3 regions of the Sinobaca sp. H24 genome follow, and region 3 is predicted to be linked to each of the others. Evidence: riboswitches for the same ligand, from Rfam matches in the RefSeq annotation. Region 3 holds a riboswitch; each other region holds the start of a gene.
What was found. A riboswitch is a leader RNA that binds a small molecule or an ion and turns the genes downstream of it on or off. The one in region 3 is predicted to bind cobalamin.

Region 1 (5,657 bases), on a different contig from region 3:
CCATGGCGCTGCTGCCTTTTATATTCACTGTAAAAGAAAGTTCCCTTCTGGTGATTGCACTGGCTCTTGTCACCTCGGTGACCATTATGCTGAAATTTAGAAAGCATATTGATTACAAGAGCCTGATTTACATACTTAGCGCGGCGGTAGCAGGCAGAATCGGAGCTTTTTTTATTTTGGATACATTTGGCGAAGAAGAAATAATGAAGCGGATTCTCGGTGCTGTCCTGATTTTGATGGTTATCTATATTTTTATGAAAAAGGAAACGAAGGACCCTGCACTGGCAGAGAAGAAATGGCTTCCTCTTACTCTCGGTTTTTTCGGAGGGATTGTAGGGGTGTATTTGCAGTTGGAGGACCTTTTTTCGTGTTTTATTTCCTGCTCCTGTTAAAAGATAAATATGCCTACACGGCTACGCTTCAGGCAACGTTTGTTATAACGAGTCTGCTGACGGTCACGATTCATTTATTCAACGGTGATTTAGGCGGCACCTTTATATGGTACTTCCTCGCAGGTGCTGTAAGTGTTATTGCCGGCTCCAATTTAGGAATGCACTATTTCAGCCATCTTTCCTCGGAAAAAATTAAGCTGGGGGCGGGCATTTTAATTGCCCTCGCCGGGATTAACCTTATCTTGTTTAATTAAGAAAAGCCTGCTCCTAATTGAATGGGGAGGCAGGCTTTTTATCTATTATGGGAGATTTATTTTCTATCGGAAGAGAGCTTCCATGCCGACGTAATAAGCGGCCATTGCAGAAGCACCCGAAGCCATAAAAGAAGCGGTTTCGGCTTTCCATCCTTTTTCAGGGCATATTTACTGCGGCCATATACAGGTTAGCGGGAAATACGAGAACCATTAATATGGATACTGCTTTACCGGTCCAGGCGGTGCCTTTATTAATGAATAACATTATACCCAGAAACGCCTCGGCGACGCCGGAAAGGTAGACGGCCGCCATTCGTGCCGCGGCCGAGAAAAGGAATCATTTTCGAAAAGAAGCCGGGACGTTTGAAATGAGCTGCACCAGCTGCAGTAAGAATAAAACCAAATAATAGCCGGACCATAAGAAAGTTCTCCTTTCTTTGTGTTACTCTTTCGGGAAAATTTTCTCGCGGACCGTTCCATTGATGACACGTCCGATAACAATTTCCTTGCCATGGAAGGTTTTGAACAAACCGCTCTCGAAATCGGTGTGCATATCTTTAAAGAATATGCCTTCGATGCAGCCTTCCGGGCAGTTTCCTAAATGAAGAGTATACGTTTCATTATCCTTTGTAAGGTAGGCGCGTACGCCTTTCTGATAGTCGCCGAAAGAAGGCGGAAGCTCACGCTGTACAGACACAATATGAACATCAACAAAATCAATGCGCTTCAGGATTTCTGTAGCAATAGCTCCTTTTGTAAGCTCCTGCCATTTGCTGCGGGCGCTTTTACCGATAACAATCTGGGTGATTTCCCGTTCTTTGGCTACGTCTACAATGACTTCTGCTACTTTTCTGCCATTCGCCGGTTCAATAGTGAAATCAGCATTGTACTCATCAGACAATCGCTGCCATTCTTCATGATTCTGCTGGTTTTCCAGGTAGTCTTCATCTTCTCTGGAATTTTCTACAGTAATAACATGAAGAGGAGCATTAAAGGATTTGGCAATTGTTGATCCTCTGCGTATTAGGCGTTCAGCATCCGGTGGAAAAAAAAACACAGACAAGAATGCTTTCATCTCCCGGTCTATATGCTTCGTTGATGTTTTTCATTAGTCGTCTCTCCTTATGGGACATTTGTCCACTTTATATTTATAGTAACGTAATTTCTCCAAAAAGCATAAAAAATCTGCTTTCTTCTGCTCATTCCATAAATAAGTAGATTAAATATATAAATGAAGGGTATATTATAGTATCAACATATAAAGGAGGGTATAATATGTTAAGTAAAATCGTACTCATTATAGGTTATGTTTTAGCAATAGCAGGTGTAATCAATCTTATTACTTCTCTTTTCGGAGCAGGAACAGGCATTTTGGGAGTAGGTATCGGTGGTTTAATCGTTGGCCTTATTCTAATCTTTTTGGCGAAACGAATATGACCCTGCACTAATACTATTATCTTAAAGCTCTTTGTACCGTTTGGTACAAAGAGCTTTTTTATTTTGTTTTTTAATATACTAAGATACTGAAAAGTTATATTTGTATAGAATGTATAATTTTTCAAGTTACAAAGGGCCTTAATTAAAATAACAAACATCCTTTCAAAAGTCTATTCTTCTTGAAACATTGCCAATACTTATTTTATATGGGTAAAAATAAAAAAGCCCTGAACAAAAGGTCGCTAAAAAAAGGAAAATCCATTACAATAGTGATAGCGCTTTATTTTTGACTCGTGTAAATAGTCTGAATTTTTAATATATTAAAAAAGAATGATTACGTTTTACTGAATATTGAGAGGGGTGATGCTTCCAGAACATTTTCAGCTTCATCTTCATTTTTCTATATATCCCGTCATCAACGTCGTGGTTTTAAACCTACTACATGTGAAAAGAAACTCCTGGAAAGCATAAAGCAAAAAGAAGGGACGGATTCATATGAACAAAGCAGTTGTCTATCGTGGAAAAGGAAAAGTAGAAATTGAGGATATTGGCTACCCTGAACTTATTTTAAAAGAGGGTCCCGGCGTTCCTAAATCTAACGTAGGGAGAAAGTGTGAGCATGGAGTTATCCTGAAAGTTGTAACAACCAATATATGCGGAAGCGATCAGCATATGGTAAGAGGACGTACTACGGCACCGGAAGGGCTCGCGCTCGGCCATGAAATAACGGGCGAAGTTATTGAAGTAGGCAGAGACGTGGAGTTTATTAAAAAAGGCGATCTCTGCTCTGTGCCTTTCAATATTGCATGCGGAAGGTGCCAGATGTGTAAAGAACAGAATACGCACGTCTGCCTGAATGTAAATCCGGAACGACCGGGCGGTGCCTATGGATACGTAGATATGGGCGGCTGGGTCGGCGGCCAATCGGAATATGTTATGGTTCCTTATGCTGATTTTCAGCTGCTGAAGTTTCCGGATAAAGATCTGGCAATGGAGAAAATAATGGACCTTACGATGCTGTCGGATATTTTCCCAACCGGCTATCATGGCGTATATTCAGCCGGAGTACGAACCGGGTCCACTGTATATATTGCAGGCGCAGGACCGGTAGGACTTGCAGCTGCCCACTCTGCACAGCTTCTGGGAGCCTCTACCGTTATTGTCGGCGATCTGAACGAAGATCGGCTTAAGCAGGCAAGAAGCTTTGGATGCGAAACAGTGAACTTGAGACAGCATGATAATCTGGGAGAGCAGATTGATCAGCTTCTTGGAGAGCCTGTAGTCGACTGCGCGGTCGATGCCGTAGGATTTGAAGCATCCGGACATGGAGAAGGCGGAGGAGAGCAGCCGGCCATTGTGTTGAATACTATCATGGATGTAACACGTGTTGGAGGGAAGCTTGGAATTCCCGGTTTATACGTAACGGAAGATCCAGGTGCTTCAGATGAGGATTCAAAAGTAGGTTCTCTTAAAGTAAGGTTTGGTCTTGGCTGGGCCAAAGCCCATACGTTTGTAACTGGTCAGACACCGGCTATGCAGTATAACCGTGATTTAATGAAGGCGATTATGTCCGGTAAGGCGGAAATTGCAAAAGCTGTTAATGCAACGCTGATTAATCTGGATGAGGCCCCTCACGGCTATCAGGATTTCGACAGTGGTGTAGCGAAAAAATTTGTTATTGACCCTCATGGATCCGTCAAACAATAATACGAATATTACAAAAGCAGCAGGTCCTTCCTGCTGCTTTTGTTCTGCTCAATACTAAGTAATTATATCGGGATACTTAACACTAAATATGGACGAAAAAAATTATTTTATTCAATATATGCTATATTTACGCCTTTTTACATAAATATGAAGCAGACATGCCTTGACACGCTGCTTCAAAAAAGATATAGTTTGTCTACAACAAAACCATATTAGTGGAAATAGGTGCTCTGATTTTCAATATCAGACTGAAAAGGGAAGAACGGTGCAAAGCCGTCGCGGTCCCGCCACTGTAACAGAGGAGTCATAGTTATTATGTGCCACTGGGAGCTGATGCCCCGGGAAGGCCTGCTGTGATGATGACGCTGGAGCCAGGAGACCTGCCTATTTTACCAACACCGATTTTTACCTACGGGAGATAGGACGGGTGTTCCTGAGCGTGTCATATACGACCCGGGGGTATTTCTTTATGCACTCTCCCTTAGTGCAGAGCAGAAATACTCCTTTTTTATGACATGGGCGTATTAGAAACGCTTTAGGACTAGTAAAAAAGGGAGGATATTGTACAAATGAGCACATGGACAACAAGCAGCCTCGGCTATCCGAGGCTTGGAGAGAACAGAGAATGGAAAAAAGCACTGGAATCATTTTGGAAAAAGAACATAACGCACGAAGAATGGAAAGCGGAAATGAAAAAGCTCCGCCTGGAGTCTCTTGCTAAACAGCAGCAGCGTGGAATTGATTGGATTCCCGTAAATGACTTTACTTATTATGACCAGATGCTTGATATGTCGGTTATGTTTAATATCGTGCCGGAACGATTTGGATCGTTCAGCAACGAAATACCTGATAGTGCCTATTTTGCTATGGCAAGAGGGTCAGAACATGCTCAGGCTTCTGAAATGACCAAATGGTTTAACACGAATTACCACTATATTGTGCCGGAAATGGAACATGCGGTGCCCCGTCTGACAAAAAATATACCGCTTGAAGCGTATCGCCAGGCAAAGCAGGAGCTTGGAATAGAAGGAAAGCCGGTTATTATCGGCCCTATTACCTTTTTAAAGCTAGCGAAAGGATATGATGAGGCAGATTTCGGAAAGCTGCTTGATCAGCTTCTTCCTTTATATGTACAGGTTCTTCAGGAACTGAAGCAGGAAGGCGTGCAATGGGTTCAAATGGATGAGCCTTCGCTGGTAGCTTCCTTTCCGGAGCAAGATATTCTCCACCTGGAGAAGGCCTATCGTCTTTTTTGCAGACGAAGTACCGGGAATTTCTATTATGCTGCAGACATATTTCGAAGGTGTGGACCATTACGAGAAGATCACTGCCCTCCCTGTCGCCGGTATAGGACTTGATTTTGTGCATGGTAAGGAAAAGAATACGGAGTCTCTCCGTACTCATGGATTTGAAGATAAAATAATTGGAGCCGGCATTATTGATGGAAGAAACATTTGGAAAAGCGACGGTATAAAAAAAGAGCGTAGATATCCAAACCATACAAAAAGCCGTGTCATCAGACCGGATTTGGATTCAGCCGTCCTGCAGCCTGCAGCACGTTCCAGTTACCGTTCAGAATGAAACGAAGCTTAACCCTGTATTACAGGAAGCTCTTTCTTTTGCGAACGAAAAGCTGGACGAAATTAAAGATTTACGCACGGCATTAAGTGAGGGGAACACGGAAGTTCTTCAGAAAAGCAATCGTGCCGTTAAAGCTTTGGCAGAATCGGAGTGGAGAACAAAAGCGCCTGAATCTGTTACAGAGAGCATTCCTTCCTCAAGGCCGGCAGCTTTCAGCGAGCGCCGCGCCGTCCAGCAGGAAAAATGGCAGCTTCCGCTGTTTCCTACTACTACAATAGGCAGCTTT
Region 2 (5,657 bases), on a different contig from region 3:
GAAACGTTTGTCAGAGGAGCGGTGGCGGTTATCCGTGACATGACAGAGGAACGGCAGCACGACAAGCTTAGGAAAGACTTTATCGCAAATGTCTCCCATGAACTCCGGACACCTATATCCATGCTTCAGGGGTACAGCGAAGCTATTGTAGACGGCATTGCTTCGACCGAAGAAGAGAAAAAAGAAATAGGTCAGATTATATACGAAGAGTCACTTCGTATGGGGCGCCTCGTAAATGAGCTGCTTGATCTCGCCCGCATGGAGGCAGGTTATCTTCATCTGGAAAAAGAGTGGATGGATGTTAAAACCTTAACGGATAAAATGGAAAAGAAATTTCAGGGGCTCTCTTCGGAAGCAGGGCTGACGCTGCAGTCTTCCGTAAAAGGAGACGAAGCTTTTATTTTTGCTGACGCTGACCGGATAGAGCAGGTGTTAACAAACCTGGTGCACAATGCGATCCGCCATACGGAAGCAGGAGGCAGTGTACTGCTGGAAATGACAAATAGTCCGGACGGTTTAACTGCAGCTGTCATTGATAACGGTACTGGAATACCGGAGGAAGATCTGCCATTTATTTTCGAACGTTTTTATAAAGCAGATAAAGCGCGGACCCGCAGCAAGGGCGGCACCGGACTTGGCCTGGCCATCGCCAAAAATATCGTGGAAGCCCATGGCGGTTATATAGCAGCCCAGAGCAGAATGAATGAGGGAACCACGTTTCGTTTTTATATCCCTTCTGATTATGAAAAAAATGAAGAACAATAGGAGGGAAAGAAATGAAAGCCTGGTTTGAGGAACACTTTCAGGAAGATTATCTAAAAGTCTACGACCACCGGGATGAAGCGAAAGCGGCCGGAGAACTGCAGTCGCTTATGTCCTATATGCCGATGAGAAAAGGAATGAAAGCAGTTGATTTGTGCTGTGGAAACGGCAGGCACGCCAGATGGCTGGGCAGAAAAGGCATTGATGTAACAGGAATTGACCTATCCCCGGCGCTTTTGAAAAAAGCCATCGATCTCACAAATGACCTTCCGGTACAGTACAGACGCGCAGATATTCGTACGGTGGAGCTCAAACAGGAATTTGAAGCAGCGTTTAACGTATTTACAAGCTTTGGCTATTTTCTCGAAGATGAAGAAAATGAGCTGGTCTTTCAAAAGGCAGCCGATGCGTTAATACCGGGCGGGTGGTTTTTGTTTGATTATTTAAATCCCGCTTATGTCCGTAAAAACCTTGTCCCCTTTGATGAATCGGAACGGGACGGCATGACGGTCCTTCAGGAACGGCGTGCCGGGCAGGACTATGTGGAGAAAAAAATTACGATCAAGGAAAACGGAACGGAAAGAAGATATGTAGAACGGGTCAAACTCTATGAACAGCATCAGCTCAGGCAGATGCTGCAAAGATATGATCTCGAACCGGTGTATTTCTTTGGGGATTACAGCGCTGCGGAATATGATAACAGCAGGTCACCGCGGCAGATTTTTATCTGCCGGAAAAAAGGGGAGGAATCCTCCCAATAATTGCTGTGTATCGCGGGCTGATGATGTATACTATAGAGGATTGTCCTTATAAATGAATAGAATATCATGTATATGGTCGGAAAGAGTGCTCTTTCCGTTAAAAGGGAAACCGGTGAGATGCCGGTACGGTCCCGCCACTGTAAGTGCAGCTTTCAAAGAAGCAGTCCACTGTTCTGTATGAACGGGAAGGATCTTTGAATTGGGCATAAGTCAGGATACCTGCCATATATGTAATCGGTGCTGCACTCTCGGGGATAAGAGGATGCCGGATATAATATGGTTCAGCTGCTTAAAGCTGGAACGCTTATCCGCTCTTCCCATTTCAGGGAAGAGCTTTTCTTATTATCTTACATAGAGCTTAACGACAGGCTCCTGATTTTTCTGGATTTTTAGGACATACTACACAAGGGGGAAACCAATATGAAAAAAGCACTTTTACTAACAATGACCGCTGGAATGGCAGCTGCACTTGCTGCCTGCGGCGGAGAAACGGAAGAAGAACAAGGCCAGGAGAGTTCAGAGCAGGAAAGTTCAGAGCAGGAAAGTTCAGAACAGGCAGAAGGTTATCCCGTAACGATCACAGACGGAATGGGAGAAGAAATAACGATTGAAGAAGAGCCGGAGAATATTGTCAGCCTGCTGCCAAGTAATACAGAAATTGCTTTTGCGCTGGGACTCGGAGATCAGATAGTAGGAGTAACAGATTTTGATACGTACCCGGAAGAAGCTCAGGAAAAACAAAGTGTAGGCGGTCTCGATTTTGACGTCGAAACAGTTCTTTCTCTTGAACCCGATCTTATTTTAACTGATTCATCTGCTGTCCAGAATTCAGAAGAAGGATTAAACCAGCTTGAAGAAGCGGGAGCAGAAATTCTTGTAGTAAACGATGCTACTTCATTTGAAGAGACGTATAATACAATCAATATGATCGGCCAGGCTACAGGGACAGAGGAAGAAGCCTCTTCTATAGTAGAAACAATGGAAGAAGACGTCGCTTCTATCGAAGAGACAGCTTCTGCCATTTCCGAGGAAGACCGTAAAACCGTCTGGGTGGAAGTAGACGCGCCGCCGAATATCTTTACTACCGGACAGAATACATTTATGGATGAAATGCTTGATATTATTCAGGCTGATAACGCAGCTGCTGAAGAAGAAGGCTGGGTCCCTTACACAGAAGAGGATGTTGTTGCACTGAACCCGGATGTTATCGTTACCACGTACGGCTTCAGGGTGGAGAATTCCACAGAAAATATTTTAAATCGCGACGGGTGGTCGGATGTTCCTGCTGTTGAAAGTGAAGAAGTACATGATTTAGACAGCGATCTTGTAAGCCGTCCGGGACCAAGGTTGACAGACGGTCTGCAGCAGATGGCAGAAGTGGTGTATCCGGATGTCTTTACTGAAGAACAGTAAGCCGGCAGCCTATATTGCAGCCTTTGTATTTCTAGTCGCAAGTATTGTAGTCGGGGTTTCGGTAGGAAGTGTTCAGGTACCATTTTTCGTAAGTGCAGAAATTATAGGGCGGACAGCTCTCGGACTTGATTTTCCATCTCACCTTGATACTACATTCGTAAATATTATTAAAGAAATAAGGCTGCCTAGGGTTTTGTTAGCGGTTCTTGTAGGGGCAGGGCTTGCAATTGCAGGCGCTGCCTTTCAAGGATTATTGAAAAATCCGCTTGCCGACCCCTACACGCTCGGCGTTTCGTCAGGTTCTTCCCTGGGAGCGGTTACCGTGTTGTTTTTAGGACTTTCCATACCGGGACTTGGCCGTTTTACTCTTCCGGCAGTGAGCGTTCTGTTTGGCATGATCACACTTCTGCTGCTGCTCGGTTTTGTAAAAGCAATTGAACGAAGCCTTTCCACGGAGACGATTATTCTAGCCGGTATTATCTTCAGCTCGTTCTTAGGCTCGTTAATATCGTTAATGATTGCCCTGACAGGCGATGAACTTCGTCAGATTATCAGCTGGATCATGGGCAGCGTGGCGATGAGAGGATGGGAATATGTAGGGCTGATTCTGCCGTTTTTTATCGTGGGCTGTCTTATCTTATTGTGGAATGCCAAAGAGCTGAACGCTCTCGTTTTTGGAGAAGAAACGGCGAAAACGCTCGGAGTGAATACAAAAGTCCGGCGGTTGGCAATATTAGCCGCGGCTTCGATTATTACCGGCTCTGCCGTAGCGGTATCCGGAACCATCGGATTTGTCGGACTTGTTATACCCCATCTGACCCGTCTCATCTGGGGACCGGATCACCGCCACCTGCTGCCGCTCTCTATGCTGATCGGCGGTGGATTTCTGGCACTTACGGATCTGCTGGCCCGTACGATTATCGCGCCGACAGAACTGCCGATAGGAGTCATAACGGCGGTAGCCGGTGCGCCGGTATTCGGGCTTCTGCTTTTCCAGCAGAGACGTCTGACAAGACAAATTGGAAAAAGGAGGTAGACAGATGCTGCTTAACGTTCATCAGCTTACGGCAGGATATGGTGGAGAAGCTGTCATTAAAAATATTTCCCTGGCTGTAAAAGAACATGAAATTTTCGGCATTATTGGTCCGAACGGCAGCGGAAAGTCAACTCTTCTTAAATGTATGTACCGTGGACTCCCGACTGAATCCGGAGCTATTGAAGTAGAGGGCCGGCCCGTTTCGGCCTTCTCCAATAAAGAACTTGCCAAAAGAATTGCCGTTCTGCCCCAGCATACGGAAACAACGTTTTCCTATACAGCAAGGCAGGTTGTAGAACTGGGGCGCTACCCGCACCAGGGCGGCTGGTTTAACAATGCTAAAGCGGAAGATAAAAGAATTGTCGATGAGGCAATGCAGGAAACAAAGGTAGAGGCATTTGCAGATCTGCCTATGGAAACTCTGAGCGGAGGAGAAAAACAACGGGTGCTGTTGGCCAGGGCCCTTGCCCAGGAGCCGCAGATTCTGCTTTTGGATGAGCCGACCAATCATCTGGATATTTCCCATCAAATGAATTTGCTTAATACCCTCCGTGAGTGGACCAGTTCCAAAAAAATAACGGTAGTGGCCATTCTGCACGATTTGAATATGGCTGCTATGTTCTGTGACCGGCTCATGCTGCTTCACGAAGGACGGGACACGGGTACCGGCAAGCCGGGAGCTGTACTGAAAAAGGATAAAATCGAACAGGTTTATTCGGCATCCGTACATCGGAAGTCTCATCCGGCTGTTCCCAGTCCCCTGATTACATTAACTCCAAAGCCCGGTCCGGGCATCGATGAAGCAGCAATCGACAGGATGGGGGTAGAGCGGAGCGCAGACCTTGTAAAAATAACGTCCGGCGATTATTGGAAAACATTTTCTTCCTCTATTATTGGAGAAGGATTCGGCTGGCACAAAGTATTTGTAAACCGCCACGTAGCCCTTGATTACAATATAGATGATGCCAGGCAGGAATATATTGATTATATGAAACACAAAAAGATTGACCCGGACGAAGCAGTGGGAATGATGACAGCGGCCAGACTGGAAAATGGCAGGGATACAAGAAGAACGATAGAAGGAGCCGATGTCTGGGTCATGGCAACGGCCGGCGTTTCCAATGCTCTCGATGCTTCCCGGGCATACGAACAGCATGTGCCTATGGAAATAGGAACAATCAACATTTGGATATTTATAGATGGCCGGCTTCCGGAGGCGGCATTTGCCCAGGTCATGATGACAGCGACTGAAGCAAAAACGAGAGCGCTTCTGGACCGGGATATTAAGGATGCGGTGTCAGGAACAATGGCAACGGGAACGTCGACAGACAGCCTGATGGTGGCGGCTACGCAGAAAGGTATGCATCATCCTTACGGCGGCACGGCTACTGTCCTGGGCAGACACGTGGCTAAAGCAGTTTATGACAGTGTGTATAATGCGCTGGAAAAATAGAAACCTTTAGAAAGAGGCTTTTAACGTTATGATAGTAGTCTTCCATTTAACGGCGGTGACCGCTGCCTATTTGCTTGACCAGCTGTTTGGTGATCCGCATAAAGGCTGGCATCCCGTTATTATAATGGGAAAAGTCCTTTCTTTACTGGATAAGCATGGAAACAGGGGATCTGAGCAGACGAAAAAAATAAAAGGAATCGTATGTATTTATATCGCAGCTTTAAGTTTAACA
Region 3 (5,657 bases):
ACGACCTGCCTGGCCGTATAGGAAAAAGTTGTTTCCGTGTGCTGGGGAAGAACGGCAATTTTTTTAGCAAGATCTTTATTGGAATAGGTCAAAAGCGCACGACCGTCTATTTCAATAGATCCGGAATCCGTTTCAAGTCCGCGGTACATACATTTAAGAAGGGTTGACTTTCCACTGCCGTTCGGACCGATAATACCAAAAATTTCATGCTCTTGTACCGTTAAGGAAATGTCTTTAATAACATCTTCTCCACCGTATCCAGCCGTGAGCTGATGAACGTCAAACAGCATCTGTCTACCTCCTTTTTCCAATTTGTCTTGACAGACGCCGCTGTTGGAAAAGCAGCAGTCCAAAAACCGGAGCCCCTGCTACTGCCGTAATAACACCAATCGGAAGCTCCGTCGGTGCAATAATCGTACGGGCCAGCAGATCTGTCAGTGCCAGAAACCCTCCGCCGATAAGCATCGAAAGCGGCAGCAAATGCCTGTGATCCGGGCCCCAGATCAATCGGGTTAAATGAGGTACAACGAGCCCAACAAATCCAATAGTTCCAGATACTGCCACTGCCGAACCGGTAATAATAGAAGCGGCAGCTAATATCGCCATTCGCCGGACTTTTGTATTCACTCCCAGCGTCTTTGCCGTTTCTTCTCCAAAAACAAGCGCATTCAGCTCTTTCGCATTCCATAATAAAATCAGGCAGCCTACGATAAAGAAAGGCAGAATCAATCCTACGTATTCCCACCCTCTCATCGCCACACTTCCCATAAGCCAGCTGATAATCTGTCTGAGCTCATCTCCTGTTAAAGCAATCATCAATGATATTAACGAACCTAAAAATGAACTAAAAATGATGCCTGCTAAAATAATCGTTTCTGTGGAAAGGCTGCGCTCAATCGCTTTAACAAACCCAAGCAGAAGCAAGAGCGTAATCATTCCAAACAAAACGCTGACAGCCGGCAGGGTAAACCGACCGAGTCCAGGAATCGAAAGACCTAAAAATATAACTGTTACCGCCCCAAGAGAAGAACCTGAAGATACACCTAGAGTATAAGGGTCCGCCAATGGGTTTTTTAATAATCCTTGAAAGGCAGCGCCTGCGATTGCAAGCCCTGCCCCTACAAGAACCGCTAACAAAACTCTAGGCAGCCTTATTTCTTTAATAATATTAACAAACGTTGTATCCAGATGAGGCGGGAAGTCGAGGCCGAGCGCGGTACGCCCGATAATTTCTGCACTTGTTGCAAATGGCACCTGCACACTTCCAACAGAAACCCCTACTACAATACTCGCTGCTAAAAATGCCAGAGCTGCAATATAAGCAGCCGGCTTACTGCTCTTCAGTAAAGACATCCGGATACACCACTTCTGCCATATGCTGCAGACCATCTGTTAAACGTGGTCCCGGGCGGCTTACCAGATCGCTCTCTAAATCATAAACTTCTTCATTTTCTACTGCAGGCACATCAGACCAGCCATCGCGGTTTAAGATGTTCTCCGTAGAATTTTCCACTCTAAATCCGTATGTTGTAACGATAACATCCGGGTTGAGGCCACAGCATCTCTTCTGTATAAGGAACCCAGCCCTCTTCTTCGGCAGCCGCATTATCAGCCTGAATGATATCAAGCATTTCATCCATAAACGTATTTTGTCCGTAGTATAGATATCAGGCGGCGGCGCATCTACTTCCACCCAGACGGTTTTGCGGTCTTCCTCAGAAATTTCAGAGGCTGTTTCTTCAATAGAGGCCACGTCTTCCTGCATCGTTTCCACTATAGTGGAAGCTTCTTCCTCTGTTCCGGTAGCCTGACCAATCATATCGATCGTATCGTATGTCTCTTCAAATGACGTAGCATCATTTACGATAAGAATCTCTGCCCCCGCTTCTTCAAGCTGATTCAACCCCTCTTCAGAATTCTGTGCAGCAGAAGAATCGGTCAAAATAAGATCCGGCTCGAGAGAGAGAACTGTTTCTACATCAAAATCGAGTCCGCCTACACTCTGTTTTTCCTGAGCTTCTTCCGGATACGTATCAAAATCAGTCACGCCAACGATCTGATCTTCCAGTCCGAGAGCAAATGCGATTTCTGTATTACTTGGCAGCAGACTGACAATATTTCAGGTTCTTCTTCAATCGTTACTTCTTCTCCCATGCCGTCGGTCACGGTTACAGGATATCCTTCCGCCTGCTCGTGTTTTCTTCTTCAGCGTTTTCCTGTTCTTGTCCTTCTTCTGTTTCACCGCCGCAGGCAGCAAGCCCTGCTGCCATTCCAACCGTCATTGTTAACAATAGCGCTTTTTTCATATCATTTCCCCCTAAGTTGGTATATCCTGCAAATCCAGAATGCCAGTACTTTTCATTGAGCTCTATGTAAGATAATAAGAAAAGCTCTTCCCTGAAATGGAAAGAGCGGACATACGCAGCGGCCGCACGCAGCCAAAACGCTTTATATCCGGCATCCTCTTATCCCCGAGAGTGCAGCACCGATTACATATATGGCAGGTATCCTGACTTATGCCCAATTCAAAGATCCTTCCCGTTCTTACAGAACAGTGGACTGCTTCTTTGAAAGCTGCACTTACAGTGGCGGGACCGTACCGGCATTTCACCGGTTTCCCTTTTAACGGAAAGAATATTCTTTCCGACCATATATAGTATATTCTATTTATTAGGACAATCTTCTTTAGTATACATTATCAGTGTTCGATGCACAGCAATTATCGAGCAAATCACTTATCCTTTTTTCCGGCAAATAAAAATCTGCCGGGGAGATCTGCTGTAATCGTATGCAGCCGCATTATAATCCCCGAAGAAATGTACAGGTTCAAGCTGATATCGTTCGAGCATGCGACGCAGCTGTTCTTCCTCATAAAGCTTAACCCGCTCTACATATCGTCTTTCTGCTCCATCTTCTTTAATTGTAATCTTCTTTTCGACATAATCCCTGCCGGCATGTCTTTCCTGAATGACGATCATACCGTCTTTTTCCGTTTCATCGTGTGCAATAAGATTTTCACGGACATACGAAGGGTTTAAATAATCAAATAAAAACCATCCGCCGGGAAGCAGCGCATCAGATGCTTTTTGAAAAACAAGTTCATTTTCTTCATCTTCAAGAAAATAACCGAAGCTTGTAAACACGTTAAATGCGGCCTCGAATTCCTGTTTAATATCAACAGTCCGGATATCGGCGCGTCTGTACTGAACAGGAAGATCATTTGTAAGATCAATGGCCTTCTTTAAGAGCGCCGGGGAGAGGTCAATTCCTGTGACATCAATTCCCTTTCTGCCGAGCCACCTGGCGTGTCTTCCATTTCCACAGCATAAATCGACAGCCTTCATTCCTTTTTCCATAGGCATGTAAGACATCAGCGACTGAAGTTCTCCAGCCGCTTTTGTTTCATCCCGATGGTCATATACTTTTAAATAATCCTCTTGAAAATGCTCCTCAAACCAGGCTTTCATTTTTTCCCCTCCTACCATTCTTCATTTTTTCATTATCAGAAGGGATATAAAAACGAAAGGTCGTTCCCTCATTCATTCTGCTCTGCGCAGCAATGTATCCACCATGTGCTTCTACGATATTCTTGGCGATAGCCAGACCAAGTCCGGTACCTCCCTTGCTCCGCGTCCGCGCTTTATCCGCTTTATAAAACCTTTCAAAAATAAATGGCAGATCTTCATCAGGTATTCCCGTGCCATTGTCAACGACAGCGGCGGATAAACCGTCGGAGCTGTTCGACATTTCCAAAGAACGCGCCCCCGGCTTCAGTATGCCGGATCGCATTATGCACGAGGTTTGTTAACACCTGCTCTATTCGATCAGCATCCGCCAGAATAAATGGTTCATCTCCTTTTACAGAAGACTCCAGCGTCAGCTCTGCTTCTGAGGAAAGCCCTTGAAATTTCTTTTCCATTTTTTCCGTTAAAGCTTTAACGTCCATCCATTCTTTTCCAGGTGAAGATATCCTGCTTCCATACGGGCCAGGTCCAGCAGTTTCATTAACAAGACGCCCCATCCTCAGTGACTCTTCATAAATAATCTGGCCTATCTCTTTTTCTCTTCTTCTGTTGCTGCAATGCCGTCTACGATGGCCTCGCTGTAGCCCTGCAGCATAGATATCGGTGTTCTGAGTTCATGGGAGACATTCGCGATAAAGTCTTTACGAAGCTTATCATGCTGTCTTTCTTCCGTCATGTCCCGTATCACCGCTACAGCACCTCTGACAAACGCTTCATCATATAATGGCGTCATTAGTACAGCATAGCTGCGGCCCTGTACATCTATTTCGGAAAGCTGCTCCTGTTCCATGCCGACCACCTGTTGAAATATTTTTTTCATTTCTTTAGGCAGAGGAGTTGTTTTGCCCTCCTGCTCATTTTGATATTCAAGTGCCAGCAGAAACCGTCAGCAGGCGGATTAGTCAGAACAATAGCGCCTTTGCGGTCAATAGTGATGACTCCATCCGCCATGCTCAGAAGGATACGGCTGAGCTGCTCTTTCTCCTGATTGAGTTCGGTAATATTTTGATTTAATTTCCGTCTCATCCGATTGAACGCATTACCAAGCTGTCCGATCTCATCATTGGAGATGACTGGTACTTTGGTCTCGAAATCCCCTTTAACAACATCCAGAGCAAGCTGCCTCATTTTCCGCAGCGGAGCGGTAATTCTTGTAGATAAAAAAAAGGTAAAAACAGTTGTTAATATGATAGCAATTCCCGCTGACAAAAAATAATCTGCTGGGTTTCGCCTGTCGTATCTTCAATCACATTCAGCGATTGATATAAAAACAATGAGCTTTCTTCGCCGTCGTTTGATACGAATGGAACGCCAACGACAAAGATTTCATCATCATCTTCTTCGCCGCTTCCAAAAAAGTCTCCGTGCATCGTTACATCTTCACGCTCATTAATGACACCGGATAAACGATTGTCTTCATAAAACCGCTCCACCGGAAGAAATATGTTATTAGAATGATTTATCTCCGGATACCAGGCCTCGTCCTCTGTAATAATAACTACCTGCGTGTTATAGGAAGCAGCCATCCGTTCAATCAGCGGTCTTGTTGTTTCTTCGTCCTGTTCTTCGAGGATGCTGACCATTACATTCGCATGATTGGTCAACTGCTCCTCTGCTTCGGAAATATGGTACTGCTCAAAAACTGCAGCAAAAGAAACGTTAGAATAAGAAGAACGACAAGCACTAACAAAAGAATAGTCAGCCATAGTTTTCCAACTACGCTCCGCCACAGCATTAGTCTTTCGCTGCCTCGAATTTATAACCTACTCCCCACACAGTGGAAATCATGTTTGCCGCTTCCTCGGAGATACGGCTCAATTTTTCACGCAGTCGTTTCACGTGTGTATCCACCGTGCGCAGGTCACCGAAGAAGTCATAGTTCCATACGTCTTTTAACAGCTGCTCTCTGGAAAAGACTTTGTCCGGCGACTGGGCAAGGTAGAGAAGCAGTTCATACTCTTTTGGTGTAAGCCCTACCGCTTTGTCATTCACCGTAACACGGTGCGCATCGTTATCAATCGTCAGATGAGGAAAGACAGTACATTTTTCGCTTCTGTTTCCGTCTGCAGAAATTTGGTTGCCGAGGATCTGCGCAGCAGTGCTTTTATCCGAAGAATAACTTCTCTTGGACTA

Region 1: another riboswitch for cobalamin. It lies ahead of metE (5-methyltetrahydropteroyltriglutamate--homocysteine S-methyltransferase); the one in region 3 lies ahead of MMY81_RS13475 (ABC transporter substrate-binding protein).
Region 2: another riboswitch for cobalamin. It lies ahead of MMY81_RS04305 (ABC transporter substrate-binding protein); the one in region 3 lies ahead of MMY81_RS13475 (ABC transporter substrate-binding protein).

What each region holds. Positions count from the first base shown of each region.
Region 1 covers NZ_JALBWT010000001.1:242,843-248,499, reverse strand. Annotated here, with positions in the region: gene MMY81_RS01415 (sulfite exporter TauE/SafE family protein) at 1-392, shown strand, start outside; gene MMY81_RS01410 (hypothetical protein) at 368-646, shown strand; gene MMY81_RS01405 (DoxX family protein) at 898-1,065, opposite strand; gene MMY81_RS01400 (universal stress protein) at 1,089-1,703, opposite strand; gene MMY81_RS01395 (hypothetical protein) at 1,922-2,083, shown strand; gene fdhA (formaldehyde dehydrogenase, glutathione-independent) at 2,579-3,790, shown strand; cobalamin riboswitch at 3,997-4,192, shown strand; partial or broken gene metE (5-methyltetrahydropteroyltriglutamate--homocysteine S-methyltransferase) at 4,360-5,657, shown strand, end outside.
Region 2 covers NZ_JALBWT010000002.1:215,095-220,751, forward strand. Annotated here, with positions in the region: gene MMY81_RS04295 (ATP-binding protein) at 1-765, shown strand, start outside; gene MMY81_RS04300 (class I SAM-dependent methyltransferase) at 777-1,523, shown strand; cobalamin riboswitch at 1,580-1,764, shown strand; gene MMY81_RS04305 (ABC transporter substrate-binding protein) at 1,944-2,936, shown strand; gene MMY81_RS04310 (FecCD family ABC transporter permease) at 2,914-3,972, shown strand; gene MMY81_RS04315 (heme ABC transporter ATP-binding protein) at 3,977-5,425, shown strand; gene cbiB (adenosylcobinamide-phosphate synthase CbiB) at 5,454-5,657, shown strand, end outside.
Region 3 covers NZ_JALBWT010000009.1:37,365-43,021, reverse strand. Annotated here, with positions in the region: gene MMY81_RS13485 (ABC transporter ATP-binding protein) at 1-290, opposite strand, end outside; gene MMY81_RS13480 (FecCD family ABC transporter permease) at 295-1,353, opposite strand; partial or broken gene MMY81_RS13475 (ABC transporter substrate-binding protein) at 1,331-2,306, opposite strand; cobalamin riboswitch at 2,483-2,667, opposite strand; gene MMY81_RS13465 (class I SAM-dependent methyltransferase) at 2,736-3,467, opposite strand; partial or broken gene MMY81_RS13460 (ATP-binding protein) at 3,451-5,259, opposite strand; partial or broken gene MMY81_RS13455 (response regulator transcription factor) at 5,259-5,657, opposite strand, start outside.